Regions from separate parts of the Streptomyces sp. NPDC087859 genome, predicted to be linked through region 1. Evidence: riboswitches for the same ligand, from Rfam matches in the RefSeq annotation. Region 1 holds a riboswitch; the other holds the start of a gene.
The links. Region 1 has a riboswitch for glycine ahead of gcvP (aminomethyl-transferring glycine dehydrogenase). Riboswitches for the same ligand answer to the same signal wherever they lie in the genome.

Region 1 (7,591 bases):
GGACCGCACACCCCCCGAATCCCGCCCCGTCGGCGTCGTCTTCCAGGACTACCTCCTCTTCCCCCACCTCACAGCCCTGGACAACATCGCGTTCGGTCCCCGCTGCCAGGGCGCGACAAAGGCAGAGGCCCGCCGACAGGCGACCGAGTGGCTGACCCGCATGGGCCTCGGCGACCACGCCACAGCCAAACCCCGCAGCCTCTCCGGCGGCCAGGCCCAACGCGTCGCCCTGGCCCGTGCCCTGGCCACCCACCCCCGCCTGCTGCTCCTCGACGAACCCCTCGCCGCCCTGGACGCCCGCACCCGCCTGGAGGTCCGCTCCCAACTCCGCCGCCACCTGGCCGACTTCGAGGCGGTCGCCGTCCTGGTCACCCACGATCCCCTGGACGCGATGGTCCTGGCCGACCGCCTGGTCGTGATCGAACACGGACAGGTCGTCCAGGAGGGCACCCCATCCGACATCGCCCGCCACCCCCGTACGGACTACATCGCCCAGCTCGTGGGCCTGAACCTCTACAAGGGCCGGTCGGAAGGCCACACGGTCCACCTGGAGGCCGGCCCCGACATCACCACCACCGAGCACCTCACGGGAGAGGCCTTCGTCGCGTTCCCCCCGTCCGCCGTGACCCTCTACCGCGACCGCCCCACCGGCTCCAGCGCCCGCAACCTCTGGCGCTGCGAAGTGGCCGGCCTGGAGACCCACGGCGACCAGATCCGCGCCGACCTCACCGGCGAACTCCCCCTCGCCGCGGACCTCACCACGGTCGCCGCGGCGGAACTCGACCTGCACCCGGGCGCGGAGATCTGGGCCGCGGTCAAGGCGACGCAAACGCACGCATACCCGGCGTAAAGGCCACACGGTCCTAAAAAAGATGGGCCCCGCCGAAAGCGGGGCCCATCTCCACAACCGGCTCAGTCCTCGTAGGCGTCCATCGGCGGGCAGGAGCACACCAGATTCCGGTCACCGAAGGCCTGGTCGATCCGGCGCACCGGCGGCCAGTACTTGTCCGAGACCGACACCCCGGCCGGGAACACGGCCTCTTCGCGCGTGTACGCGTGCTCCCACTCCCCGCCGAGCGCCCGGGCGGTGTGCGGCGCGTTCCGCAGCGGGTTGTCGTCCGCGGGCCACTCGCCGGCGCCGACCTTCTCGATCTCCCCGCGGATCGCGATCATCGCGTCGCAGAACCGGTCGAGCTCGATCAGGTCCTCGGACTCGGTCGGCTCGATCATCAGCGTGCCCGCCACGGGGAACGACATCGTCGGCGCGTGGAACCCGTAGTCGATGAGCCGCTTGGCGACATCGTCGACGCTCACTCCGGTCGCCTTGGTCAGCGGCCGCAGATCGATGATGCACTCGTGCGCGACCAGCCCTCCAGGGCCGGTGTAGAGCACGGGGTAGTGCGGTTCGAGCCGCTTGGCGATGTAGTTGGCACCGAGGACCGCCACCTGCGTGGCGCGCTTGAGCCCCTCACCGCCCATGAGCCGGACGTACGTCCACGAGATCGGCAGTATCCCCGCGGACCCCCACGGCGCGGCCGAGATCGGCCCGACACCCGTCTCCGGCCCGGCGGCCGGCTGCAGCGGATGGTTGGGCAGATACGGCGCCAGATGCGCACGCACACCGACCGGCCCGACGCCCGGACCGCCACCGCCGTGCGGGATGCAGAAGGTCTTGTGCAGGTTCAGGTGGGAGACGTCCCCGCCGAAGTGGCCCGGCTTGGCGAGCCCCACCAGGGCGTTGAGGTTGGCACCGTCGACGTACACCTGCCCGCCGGCCTCGTGCACCTGCGCACAGATGTCGGCGACGTGCTCCTCGAACACACCGTGCGTCGACGGGTACGTGATCATCAGCACCGACAGTTCGTCGCGGTACTGCTCGATCTTCGCCCGCAGATCCTCGACGTCGATCTCGCCGTCCTCGGCGGTCTTCACGACGACGACCTTCATCCCGGCCATGACCGCGCTCGCGGCGTTGGTCCCGTGGGCGGAGGACGGGATCAGACACACGGTCCGCTGCTCGTCACCGTTGGCCCGGTGGTATCCGCGTACGGCGAGCAGTCCGGCCAGCTCACCCTGCGACCCGGCGTTGGGCTGCAATGACACCTTGTCGTATCCGGTGACCTCGGCGAGGCGCTCCTCCAGCTCACGGATGAGCGTGAGATAGCCCTGCGCCTGCTCGGCGGGCGCGAAGGGGTGCAGCTGCCCGAACTCGGGCCAGGTGACCGGCTCCATCTCGGTGGTCGCGTTGAGCTTCATGGTGCAGGAGCCCAGCGGGATCATGCCGCGGTCGAGCGCGTAGTCCCGGTCGGCGAGCCTGCGCAGGTAGCGCAGCATCGCCGTCTCGGAGCGGTACTGGTGGAAGACCGGGTGCGCGAGGAACTCGTCGCTGCGCAGCAGCGCGGCCGGCACGGCGTCCTCGGTGACGGCGTCGAGCGCCTCGACGTCGCCCTCGACCCCGAACGCCGACCATACGACGCTCAGCTGGGCCCGCGTGGTCGTCTCGTCGCAGGAGGCGGAGACCCGGTCGGCGTCCACGAGGTGCAGGTTGACGCCGTTCTCGCGCGCGGCGGCGACGACCTCGGCGGCCCTGCCCGGCACCCGGGCGGTCACCGTGTCGAAGTAGGCGCCGTGCACGACCTCGACACCACCGGCGGTGAGCCCCGCGGCGAGGATGCCCGCGTAGCGGTGGGTCCGCCGCGCGATGTCCTTCAGCCCCTCGGGCCCGTGGTAGACGGCGTACATCCCAGCCATCACGGCGAGCAGCACCTGCGCGGTACAGATGTTGCTGGTCGCCTTCTCCCGGCGGATGTGCTGCTCACGGGTCTGCAGGGCCAGCCGGTACGCCTTGTGCCCGTCGGCGTCCACGGACACACCCACGAGCCGCCCGGGCAGGCTGCGCGCGAACTTCTCACGCACCGCCATGTAGCCGGCGTGCGGCCCGCCGAAGCCCATCGGCACACCGAAGCGCTGTGTGGTGCCGACCGCGATGTCGGCCCCGAGCTCACCGGGCGACTTCAGCAGCGTCAGCGCGAGCAGATCCGCGGCGACGGTGACCAGTGCTCCGAGCTCGTGCGCCTGCTCGATCAGAGGCTGAATGTCCCGTACGGCACCGGAGGCGCCGGGGTACTGGACGAGCACGCCGTTGATCTCACGACCGGCGACGTCGGCCGGAATGCCGTCGCTGAGGTCGGCGACCACGACCTCCACACCGGTCGGCTCGGCACGGGTCTCGATCACGGCGATGGTCTGCGGAAGGGCGTCCGCGTCGACCAGGAACAGCCCCTTCTTGTTCTTGCCCATGCGCCGGGACAGGGACATCGCCTCGGCGGCCGCCGTGCCCTCGTCGAGCAGCGAAGCACCGGAGGTGGGCAGTCCGGTCAGCTCGGCGACCATGGTCTGGAAGTTCAGCAGAGCCTCGAGCCGTCCCTGAGAGATCTCGGGCTGGTACGGCGTGTAGGCGGTGTACCAGGCCGGGTTCTCCATGACATTGCGCAGGATGACGGGCGGCGTGAAAGTCCCGTAGTACCCGAGCCCGATCATGGAGCCGAGCACCTGGTTCCGATCGGCGAGCGAGCGAAGCTCGGTCAGCACCTCGGCCTCGGTGCGAGCACCGGGCAGGTCGAGGTCATCGGCGTTCTTGATCACATCCGGCACCGCGGCGGCGGTGAGTTCGTCCAGCGAGCCATAGCCGACGTGCGCGAGCATCTTGGCCCGCGCCTCCTGGTCGGGCCCTATGTGGCGCTGCTCGAAGGGGATCCCCTGCTCGAGTTCGGTGAGCGGAGTGCGGTGGGCGGTCATTACGGAGGCCTCCTGGTCTGTCACGACCTGCGAGGGGCACCACGGCACGGGTACCCGGACGGCCTCCCCCTCTGTCATCTCAACCTGAGAGCTTCACCGGGGGCCCGAGGGCTCCCGGCTTTCACCGTCGGTGAGAGCGGAAGCCGTACTCCCGCCCTGCTTTCCAGAGTGGCCTCGTCCATGCGGTACGTGTGCCTGAGAGATTCCGGGGAGGATTTGCTCCTTCGGCGCCTCCGAACGGTGTCCGGAGGACTCTCCCGCACAGGGTCGGCAGCCGCTTGTCAGCCTAGCAGCGAGGCCGACGCGGATCCCTCGAGATCCCCTCGAGTGGCCACCTCCCCCAATGTGCTCTTTCGTAGTGCTTACGGATGAGCTGCGAGCCGCGACCTAGTGGAGGGCCCGTGCAGACCGATATCGATCCCCGGAACCTGATCGGCCGCAAGGCCTTCGACCGCAACGGCACCAAGATCGGCACGATCGACGAGGTCTACCTCGACGACGCCACCGGCGTACCGGAATGGGCGGCCATACGCACCGGCCTCTTCAGCAGGGACGCCTTCGTCCCCCTGGAGCCCAGCGAACTCCGCGAGGGCAGCCTCCGGGTCCCCTTCGAACGAGCCCTGATCAAGGACGCGCCGGACTTCGGCGTAGGCCGTCACCTCTCCCCCGACCAGGAACTCCAGCTCTACCACCACTACGGCCTGGATGTGGCCCCAGCACCCCCCTTCCCGGACCGGGACTTCGGCAGGCTGGCAGGCACGGAGGACGCGGAAGCCTGAGACAGCGGCGCACGACAGGCGGGGGAGACGGCACTCAGCCCCCGCCGGGGCCACCCGCACACACGACCGGCACCAACGGCAACGGCTCAGCCACCACCAACGCGGGATCCTCCACCGAAAACGTCCGCACCCGCCCCGGCTCGGAATCCGGCGTCTCGAACCTCACGGTCACCCTCCCCAGCCCGCTCCCCTGCACCCACCCGTGCCCGAACTCGTCATGCCGCACATCGTGCCCCGAGACCCACCGCCGCTCGACGGGAACCACCGGCGACTCCTCGGCCACCTCGTCCCGCTGTTCCTCCTCCGTAAGCTCGGCGCGCTCCCCCGCGGCCTGGGCGAAAAGATCCTCCTGCGTGTAGTCGGCAAGCCCGCTCACCCCGACCCCCAGCAACCGCACCCCACCCGTCGTGTCCACGGAGTCCAGCAACCGCGCCGCGGCCTCCCGCACCACCGCCACGTCATCGGTCGGCCCCCGCAACGTCTCGGACCGCGTCAACGTGGAGAAGTCGTACCGCCGCACCTTCAGCACGATGGTCCGCCCCGACAGCCCGGCCCCCCGCAACCTCCGCACACACCGATCCGCCAGCCGCTGCACCTCCAGCCCCACCCGCAGCCGGTCATGGATGTCCACGTCGTACGTGTCCTCGACCGACACGGACTTGGTCTCCCGCTCGGCCACCACGGGCCGCTCGTCGTACGCCATCGCCATCGCGTACAGCCCGTGCCCATGGGCCTTGCCCAACAGCCGTACGAGCTCGTCCTCCCCCGCCTCCGCGATCTCGTCGACCGTGTGGATACCGGCCCGCCGCAGATGGTCCCCCGTCGCCGGCCCCACCCCTGGCAGGATCCGCACCGACTTGGGCCCCAACAGCGCCCGCTCGGTCCCCGGCTCGATCAGCACCAGCCCGTCCGGCTTGGCCTGCTCGGAGGCGATCTTCGCGAGCATCTTGGACGCGGCGAGCCCCACCGACCCCGTGAGCCCCGTGACGGCCCGTATGTCGGCGCGCAGCTTCCCCCCGGCCAGCCGCGCCGACTCCTCGTCCCAGGCCGTTCCCCCGGCCTCCAGATCCACGAACGCCTCGTCGAGGCTGAGCGGCTCCACAAGCGGCGACAGCGCCCGCAGCAGCCCCATCACCTGCTCACTGATCGACCGGTAGAACCCGAAGCGCGGCACGAGGTACGCGGCGTTCGGCGCCAGCCGCCGTGCCTGGGCCATGGGCATCGCGGAATGCACACCGAACACCCGGGCCTCGTACGACGCCGTGGCCACCACCCCACGCGGCCCGAGCCCGCCCACCACGACGGCCTTCCCTCGCAGGCTCGGCTTGGACGCCTGCTCCGCCGAGGCGAAGAAGGCATCCATGTCGAGATGCAGGATCGTGGGCGCGGTTCTCACATGTCCGATGCTGCCCTACGCCACTGACAATGCCCCGGCGCAGGCGTGGAGCGGCCCTCAGACCGCCCGGTTGCGCCGCCGCGCCAGCTCGTCCGCCGGGTTGTGCCCTACAAGGGTCTCCCCGGTGTCGATCCGCTCCCCGTGCAGCTGCGACAGCGCGCTCTCGACGTCCCGCCACACGACGCCCACGGCGATGCCGAAGATCCCCTGACCGCCCTGGAGCAGCGCATGGACCTCGTCCGGCGAGGTGCACTCGTAGACCGTGGCGCCGTCGCTCATGAGCGTCATGCGCTCCAGGTCCCGGAAGCCGCGCTCACGCAGGTGCAGCACGGCGGTGCGGATGTTCTGCAGCGACACCCCGGTGTCGAGGAACCGTTTGACGATCTTCAGGACGACGACGTCCCGGAAGCTGTAGAGGCGCTGCGTCCCCGACCCGTGGGCGGGCCGCACGCTCGGCTCCACGAGCCCGGTGCGCGCCCAGTAGTCCAATTGCCGGTAGGTGATGCCTGCGGCCGCACAGGCCGTCGGACCGCGGTAGCCGATCTCCTCGGACGCCATGGACGTCGCCCCTCCGCCGCTGCTCGGCACGACCGCCGGTCGCTGCGGAGCGTGGTCGGCCGCGCTGCTGTGAAGCGGGTACGGGCCGCTCGCCCCCAGACTGCGTCCGGGAGCACCCCCAGCCGTACCGTCGCCGCTGCTTCTCACGCCGACCTCCGTCCTTGACCTGCCTTCTCGACGGTAGGCAGTCGCCCGGGGTGCGTCAACGATCGCCACACTCGGCACGCCGAGTGATAATCACCCTAGGAGTGGTTTCCCGTACCCCACCGCGGGGAAAGGCTAGCCGAATGCGCTCGGGACGGGCCGCAGGACGCTCTCACTCGCCGCTGGCAAATACCGGCATTTCAGTGGTCACCGGACACGGCCGCCCCGTCTCAGGCCGCGAGCCCGGCCATGCCTCACTGGCTGCTGGTGCCGAAGTCCTCGGGGGAGATCTGGTCGAGGAACTCGCGGAACTTCTCCACTTCGTCCTCCTGCTCGTCCGGGATGGCGATGCCCGCGTCGTCGAGCACACCGTCGCTCCCGTAGATCGGCGTCCCGGTGCGCAGCGCCAGCGCTATGGCATCGGAAGGCCGGGCACTCACCTCGACTCCGCTGGCGAAGACCAGCTCCGCGTAGAAGACGCCCTCACGCAGATCCGTGATGCGTACTTCGGTGAGCTCCTGACCGACGGCTTCCAGCACGTCCTTGAACAGGTCGTGGGTCAGCGGTCGTGCGGGGGCCATGCCCTGCTGGGCGAAGGCGATCGCCGTCGCCTCCCCCGGCCCGATCCAGATCGGGAGGTAGCGGTCGCCTCCCACTTCACGCAGGAGCACGATCGGTTGGTTGGAGGGCATTTCGACCCGGACACCTACGACATCGAGCTCGTTCACACAGCAACCCTAGGCCGTGCCCGGGACGTTTGGGTAGTCGGGCAGGAAACGGGGGGACGGATCCGGAGTGCGAGGCCCTCAGGGCAGCCGCACACCGAGGGCGGTCTGCACCAGCGCCGCATGCAGTTTCACCGTGAGCCCCGCCAGTTCCTTCGTACGGGCTTCCGCGTGCGCCCGCGTCTGCGGAT
Region 2 (7,591 bases), on a different contig from region 1:
CACGAAGCTCAGGGCGACGTCGACACCCGCCCACTTGGGGACGAGGAAGAAGATGCCGAAGACCACCATGATGATGACCACGAGCATCACTGCGGCGGCAAACAGCCGCCTGATGAGGTAAGCGAGCACAGCTCTCGGCCCGCCGCGGATCGCGGGCCACCGGAGGTCGTCCGATGGCCCGCGATCACACGTCGCCGGCCTTCACCTGCCTTTCGTGCCGTTCGGCGGGTGTGCCGGGATTACTTCGAGGACTTCAGACCGAGGTTGACGAAGTCGTACATGCCGCTGTAGTTGTCCGACGTGTAGACGTTGGCCAGGCGGTCACCGCGCCAGTTCACGAACTTCTCGAAGACGAACGGCAGGTAGTAGCCACCGTCCATCACCGCGTGGTTGATGTCCTTGGCGAGCTGGAGCTTCTCCGCGTCACCCTGCGTCTTGACGTAGGTGTCGAACAGACCGTTGATCTTCTTGTCGTCGATCATCGCGAAGTTGTTGTTACCGCTCTCCAGGATGTACTTGCCATCCCACAGCGGCAGACCGAAGCCCTGGACGGACGGGAAGTCCGCGCCCCAGCCCATGATGATGATGCCGAAGCCCTTCTTCTTCACGTTCGAGGGGCTGCCGATGATGCCGGAGGTCTGCGAGCCGTCGTACTGCTCGATGTCGACGGAGATGCCGATCTTCTTCAGCGAGGCCTGGAGGGACTCGGCGGTGGCCACCTCGACCGGCTTGTTGTTACGCACCGCGATGGTGGTCTTGAAGCCGTTCGGCTGACCGCAGGCCTTCAGCTCTTCCTTGGCCTTGGCGACGTTGCCGTTCTTGTTGGCACCGGCGAGCTCGTACGGGTCGTAGGACTGGCCCTCGGAACCCGGAACGGTCGGCGGGAGCATGTTGGTGCCGATGTCACCACCGGCGACCGGGCCACCGCGCGCGGTCTGCAGCGAGACGTGGTCGGCGCCGTAGATCACGGCCTTGCGGCAGTGCTCGTTGTCGAACGGCTTCACCGTCTGCGGGAAGACCGCGTAGCGGATGTAGCCGGAGACCGGGTTGTCCAGGTTGGCCTTGTGCTCCTGGAGGGCGCTGGTGCGGCCCTGCGGGGACAGACCGGTCTGGTTGATGTCCAGGTCGTAGTCACCGGCGAGCAGACGGGCGTCCAGGTCGTTGGCGTTCGAGAAGAACTTGACCGAGATCTTGTCCGGGTACGCCTTGCGGATCGGGTCCGAGGCCTGGTCCCACTTGTCGTTGCGGACCAGGACCAGGTCCTTGCCCGGGCTGTACGACTGGAACTTGTACGGGCCGGAGGAGAACGGCTTCAGGCCGTACTTGGACTTGGTGTCCTTGTCCTGGCGGACCGGGGAGGCCGAGACCAGGGCGAGGATCTCCTGGAAGTCGGCGTTGGCCTCGGGCAGCTTGAAGACGATGGTCTTGTCGTCCGGCGTCTCTATCGCCTTCAGACCGAGCTTGTCCGCGGAGGTGTCCTTGTACGGGCCCTTGTACTCGCCCTTGGGGTCGAGGACGTCCTTCAGGTACACCGGACCGCCGGACAGCACGTCCTGCGCCCAGACGCGCTCGATGCCGTACTTGACGTCCTTGGACGTGATCGGCTTGCCGTCCTCCCACGTGATGCCGTCACGCAGGGTGTACGTGTAGGTCTTGCCGTCGTCGGAGACCTTGGCCAGACCGGTGGCGAGGTCCGGCGTGAGCTCGGTGCCCTTCTCGCCCGGCGCGGCGGCACCCGTCACGAGCTGACGGCTGTAGTAGCGCGCGAAGTTCCACATGAAGCCGTAGTAGCCACGCGTGGTGTCCCACGAGTCGGCGTCCTGGGCACCGGCGAACTTCAGCTCGCCGCCCTTCTTGGCCAGCGAGGCCTGGGCGACCTTGTTGTTCGCGGCGTTGAAGCCGGCCGCGCCCGATGAGCTGTTGTTGCCGTCGCCGTCATCACCGCCGCCGCCGCACGCCGCCGTGGTCAGCAGCGCGGCGACCGCGGCGACAGCGGCAAACGCCTGCTTCCGCCGCCCTGAGGTGCGTTGGGTAGTCACGATCTCGGATCCTCCGGATTTGATGAGAGACCCCGTGTTGGTGCCACGGGACGCTTTGTGTACGGCAGTTCAGCGGGAACCCTTCGGGTCCAGCGCGTCACGCACGCCGTCGCCGAAGAGGTTGAAGGCCAGAACGGTGATGAAGATCGCTACACCGGGGACCACCATGTACGTGGGGTCCGACTTGTAGTAGTCGATCGCGTTCGAAAGCATCTGCCCCCAGGAGGCCGTGGGCGGCTTGACGCCCACGCCCAGGAAGCTGAGCGCCGCCTCGGTGAGGATGTTGGTGGGGATCATCATCGTCGTGTAGACGATGATCGGCGCGACCAGGTTGGGCAGCAGTTCCTTGAACAGGATGTAGAACCGCCCGGCGCCGAGCGAGCGGGCCGCCTCGACGTATTCACGCTCGCGCAGCGAGAGCGTCTGGCCGCGCACCACGCGTCCGATGTAGGGCCAGCCGAAGAAGCCGATGACCAGGATCATCACGAACAGGCGCACGTCGGTGCCGGTCAGTCCCAGCATCTCGTTCGGCATGACGGAGACCAGCGCGATGATGAAGAGCAGCTGCGGGAAGGCCAGCAGGCCGTCCATGACCCGGCTGATGGCCGAGTCGATCCAGCCGCCGAAGAAGCCGGCCAGGATGCCCAGGATCGTGCCGATGACGACGGCGACGATCGCGGACAGGAAGCCGACGAGCAGGGAGATGCGGGCACCGTAGAGGACCCGGGCGAAGATGTCCCGGCCGTTGACCGGCTCGACCCCCAGCCAGTGGTCGCCGCTGACGCCGCCGAAGGACCCCTTGGGGGTGCCGAACAGCGGGTCGATCAGGTCTTTGTCGTTGTACGTGTTCGGGTCCTGCCCGTACAGGTTGGTGATCACCGGCGCGAGCAGTGCGACGACGATGAGGAAGAGCACGACAATGCCGCCCGCGAGCGCCAGCTTGTCCCGCTTCAGGCGCTCCCAGGCGATCCGTCCCAGGGAACGCCCCTGTACGGCCTTGGCGTCGGCGCTGATAACCGCCGCTTCTTCGGCCGCGCTCGGGGCCGCTTCCGCGGTCGGCTCGTGCAGTGGTGCCGTCATCTGGCAGGGGCCCCTCTCAACCGGCGGTAGCCGGCCTTCACTTGCCGCTGTGGCGGCGTGATCAGTCCGTCGTACACAGGGGCGAACCCACCCCTGCTGCGGGAGTCTTCAACGCTTTGGCGATCTGTTGCCAGACTTGGCGGTGAAAGGATGCATAAACGTGATGCGGCTAGGAGGGTTCCGTTATCCGGACGCCGGGTAACGGCCGCCGGACGGGGACCAGTTGGGACAATGAGGGCCTCATAGGGGCTATCTCCCCTCATCTACGCGCGCAGATACACTCTCGTAACAGTAGAGCCTGTGACTGTCTGGATCAGTAGCCGCCGGGCGCCGGAGGGTAGCCGTACCCCGCCGCCGGGGCCTGGGCCGGAGCCGCCGCGTGCGCCTCGCGGTCGTAGAAGGGGCGGGCGCTCGCGCGCATCCACATCGCGACCGGGTCGTACTCGTCGGACATGGCGACGGTCGACACCGGCAGCCCGTCCGGGACCGCGCCGATGGACTGCTGCATCATCGCCCGCACCGAGTCCACGGCGGGCGGACTGGTGTCGTACACGTCCAGCCCGATGGCGAGGTACGGCGCTCCGAGCGCGGGCTGCACCCAGGCGCGGCGCAGCGAGCGGACGGCCGGGGTGCGGTGGGCGTTCTGCGCGATCAGGCCGTAGAACTGCGGAATCTCGATCCCGGGCTCCGACAGCCGCAGCGGGCCGGCGGGCTGGCGCTCCAGACCGGTGGCGATCCGGCGCAGGTCGAGCCAGGGGATGCCGACGCCGCCGCCGGGGGCGTGCGGGTTGAGCCAGAGGCCGAAGTGGTCGGGGTAGAGGGTGCGGGCGACGTCGACCCCGTCGACGACCTCGTAGGAGCGGTTCCACCCACTGGCGCTCAGTTCCTGGGCGGAGGTGACGCACGGGGCGTATCCGTACCCGCCCACCTCCATGTTTCCGTACTGGGCGTCCGGGGAGCCCGACTGGCCGTGCCAGAGGAGCATCCAGATCTGGCCGGAGGAGGGGGTGGCGAGGGCGCGGAGGAGTGCCTCGTAGGCGTCGTATCGCCCTGGCGTCACCTGGCGCAGCATGTGCTCGACCTGGCCGGTCGCGGCGGTGCCGCTCGCGCTCACCTTCTACCGCCCCTTCGGGAAAGTTGCGTGTGTCTGCCGACAGCTTAAGCGGTGGGAGCTCGGGGCTTGCGTGGTCTGTCGGCTGCGGGTGTGTGGGGGTTGATCGCGCCCACGCGGCGGAGCCGCAAATCGACACAGCCCCGCGCCCCCGGGTCGGTGCCCCTGGCGGCGTTTACACGTCCCCTTGGTAGAACGGGCGTACTTTTTGTCGCATCCAGTGGCCGACCGGATCGTCCGCCACGTCCAGCAGGACCAGGTTCACCGGCCACTGCACCGGGGTCCGGCTCAGGGCGCGGCCCAGTGCGTCCATGGGGAGGGTACGCAGGTCGCCCTCCCACTGGGAGAGTTCGACTCCCACGAACATCACGGGCTCGGCCGTCTCGATCGAGGCAAGGCAGCGGCGGGCCGTGCGGACCACGCCGGTCGCGGCGAACTCGGCGGAGGCGGCGGCGAGGAAGTCGACCGGGTCGTCCTGCCAGTCGGGCTCGTAGAGCTTGACGCGGCCGCCGGTGTTGGGGCCGTCCAGCGGGGTGCGGCCGACGCGGCAGAGCTCGGCGACGGCGGGCGGCGGGAGCGGGACGCCGACCACACCGTCCGGGTTCACGGCGATCCCGATGTGCGGGGGCAGACCGCGCGCGAACTCGACCGCGGGCGCGATCGTGTACGCCATGTGCCCGCCCGCGACGTGCCGGAACTGCTCCTCGGAGCTGAAGACCGGGACGTACGCCTGACCCTCGATCTCCATGCTGGGCAGGTCCAGGGGGCCGGCGTGCGGGCCGCCGCCGTTCGGCAGCGGGACCCAGACGAAGCTGCGGCCCAGGACCTCGATGATCCGGCCGCCGGCCGCGGGCATGCCGAGGGAGGCCGAGAGCACCTCCTCCAGCTCGTTGCCGGGCCATCCGCCGCCGTACGGATGGGGGTGTGCCTGTGCCGGGAATGCCATCTGTCCGTCCGCCTGCCGAGTGCTGCCGCTTGTGGCCTGTCTGTGGCTGAAAAGGCTAGCGGGTGTGGAGGCGGCTGAGGTCAGCCCGTGAAACCGACCCGGCGCAGGGTGTCCGCCGCGTCGCGGTCGAGGAGCACCGCCGAGCCGACGCCCTGCGGCAGGTCGCCCTTGGCCACGGAGCGGATCAGCCGGTCGGCCGCGGTGCGGTGCCGCAGGAAGGCGTACCTGGAGACGCCGCGGCCGCGCTCGCGCTGCCCGGCCAGGGCGGTGTCCGGGGTGACGTCGAGCAGCAGCAGATGCAGGGTGCCGCCCCGGCGGCGGGCCTCGCGGGCCAGCCAGCCGCGCACCCAGGACTGGGTGCCGCAGTCGTGCACGACGACACCCTTGCCGGAGCGCAGGGCGCGGAACAGACCGAGGTAGTGGGCGGCGCGGACGAGGGGGCGGTAGATCGCGTACGGCAGGAAGCGCGGCGCCCGGTCGTCCCAGCGGTCGCGGGTGTCCTGGGAGTCGATCCGGATGCCCTTGACCGTCCGCCGCATCAGGGTGGACTTGCCGCTGCCGGGCAGGCCGGTGATCACGACCAGGTCGTCCGGGGCGAAGAGCAGGGCGTGCGGGCTGTGGCCGGCGCGGTCGCGCAGGTCGCGGACGACCGGTTGCGCCGCGCACGTCTGCCGGGCCGGAGCGGCCGGCTGTGCGGGCAGCGCGACGGCCGACGTGGTGGCGTACGCAGTGGTCCTGTTCACCGTGATCGTCCTCCCCTGGGGCGGGTCACGAGTTCCCCTCCCCGTCGAGTGTAAAGAGAAGGTAATCCGCGGCGCCTCCTGTTTCCGTCCGTTTCTCGCAACAGGCCTGCTACAGGGTGCGGCGAGTGACGGTTGAGTCTGTGCGGCCCCTGTGGGAACCTCCCCTGCCCCGCCGGACGGATGCGTGCAATGATGTCCGCGCCAACTGCATACCGGCCGTTTGAATCCGCGCGGGAGAGTTCCGGGCCGTACGTCCTCGTACGAGTGCCCGGGCGCCGAAGGAGCAAGTCCCTCCCTTGAATCTCTCAGGCCCCGTTACCGCGCGGGCGAGGCACATCTGAAAAGCGAGCCGCCCTCCGGCGGCTCCACCCAAGGTGCAAGTCATGTCCCCTGCGGTCATGGCGAACCTCTCAGGTTCCGATGACAGATGGGGAGGAACGACCTCGCCGTCATGCCTTGGGAGACAACCGTCCGATGAGCAATGAACCCCGCCTCACCGCGCTCGATGCCCTGCATCGCTCGCTCGGCGCGACCATGACCGACTTCGCCGGCTGGGACATGCCCCTGCGCTACGGCTCCGAGCGCGACGAGCACAACGCCGTGCGCACGAAGGCCGGGCTCTTCGACCTCTCGCACATGGGCGAGATCACAGTGAGCGGACCGCAGGCAGCCGCCCTCCTGAACCACGCCCTGGTCGGCAACATCGCCTCCGTCGGTGTGGGCCGCGCCCGCTACACCATGATCTGCCGTGAGGACGGCGGCATCCTCGACGACCTGATCGTCTACCGGCTCGAAGAGACCGAGTACATGGTGGTCGCGAACGCCTCCAACGCCCAGGTCGTCCTGGACGCGCTCGTGGAGCGTGCGGCCGGCTTCGACGCCGAGGTGCGGGACGACCGGGACGCCTATGCGCTGCTCGCCGTCCAGGGACCGCAGTCGCCGGGGATCCTCGCCTCGCTCACCGACGCCGACCTCGACGGACTGAAGTACTACGCCGGGCTGCCCGGCACGGTCGCCGGCGTCCCGGCACTGATCGCCCGCACCGGTTACACGGGCGAGGACGGCTTCGAGCTGTTCGTGAAGCCCGAGCACGCGGTCGAGCTGTGGCAGGCCCTGACCAAGGCGGGCGAGGGCGTCGGCCTGGTCCCCTGCGGTCTGTCCTGCCGGGACACGCTGCGTCTGGAGGCGGGCATGCCGCTGTACGGGCATGAGCTCTCCACGGAGCTGACCCCCTTCGACGCGGGCCTCGGCCGGGTCGTGAAGTTCGAGAAGGAGGGCGACTTCGTGGGCCGCGCGGCCCTGCGCGAGGCCGCCGAGCGCGCCGGTCACGAGCCGCCGCGCGTCCTCGTCGGCCTGATCGCCGAGGGCCGCCGGGTCCCCCGCGCCGGGTACGCCGTGGTCGCCGACGGCCAGGTGATCGGCGAGGTCACCTCCGGCGCCCCCTCGCCCACGCTGGGCAAGCCGATCGCGATGGCCTACGTCGACGCCGCGCACTCCGCGCCGGGCACCACCGGAGTCGGTGTGGACATCCGGGGCAGTCACGAGCCCTACGAGGTCGTGGCTCTGCCGTTCTATAAGCGCCAGAAGTAGACACTGGACGCGAGGTCGCGCGCACGTGCGTGACCCTGCGCACCTTTCCGCTGCTCACGCACGTTCCCAGTAGCCCCCCATC

Region 2: linked by a shared signal. The riboswitch ahead of gcvT (glycine cleavage system aminomethyltransferase GcvT) and the one ahead of gcvP (aminomethyl-transferring glycine dehydrogenase) in region 1 are both predicted to bind glycine.

The regions. Positions count from the first base shown of each region.
Region 1 covers NZ_JBIUUU010000020.1:7,231-14,821, reverse strand. Annotated here, with positions in the region: gene ACIOHP_RS38650 (ABC transporter ATP-binding protein) at 1-850, shown strand, start outside; gene gcvP (aminomethyl-transferring glycine dehydrogenase) at 913-3,798, opposite strand; glycine riboswitch at 3,972-4,068, opposite strand; gene ACIOHP_RS38640 (PRC-barrel domain-containing protein) at 4,200-4,577, shown strand; gene ACIOHP_RS38635 (DNA polymerase IV) at 4,612-5,973, opposite strand; gene ACIOHP_RS38630 (MerR family transcriptional regulator) at 6,031-6,678, opposite strand; gene ACIOHP_RS38625 (bifunctional nuclease family protein) at 6,930-7,403, opposite strand; gene ACIOHP_RS38620 (MerR family transcriptional regulator) at 7,482-7,591, opposite strand, start outside.
Region 2 covers NZ_JBIUUU010000015.1:559-8,149, reverse strand. Annotated here, with positions in the region: gene ACIOHP_RS33205 (ABC transporter permease) at 1-129, opposite strand, end outside; gene ACIOHP_RS33200 (ABC transporter substrate-binding protein) at 240-2,039, opposite strand; gene ACIOHP_RS33195 (ABC transporter permease) at 2,109-3,119, opposite strand; gene ACIOHP_RS33190 (enhanced serine sensitivity protein SseB C-terminal domain-containing protein) at 3,433-4,233, opposite strand; gene ACIOHP_RS33185 (enhanced serine sensitivity protein SseB) at 4,406-5,176, opposite strand; gene ACIOHP_RS33180 (AAA family ATPase) at 5,257-5,919, opposite strand; glycine riboswitch at 6,141-6,250, shown strand; gene gcvT (glycine cleavage system aminomethyltransferase GcvT) at 6,394-7,509, shown strand.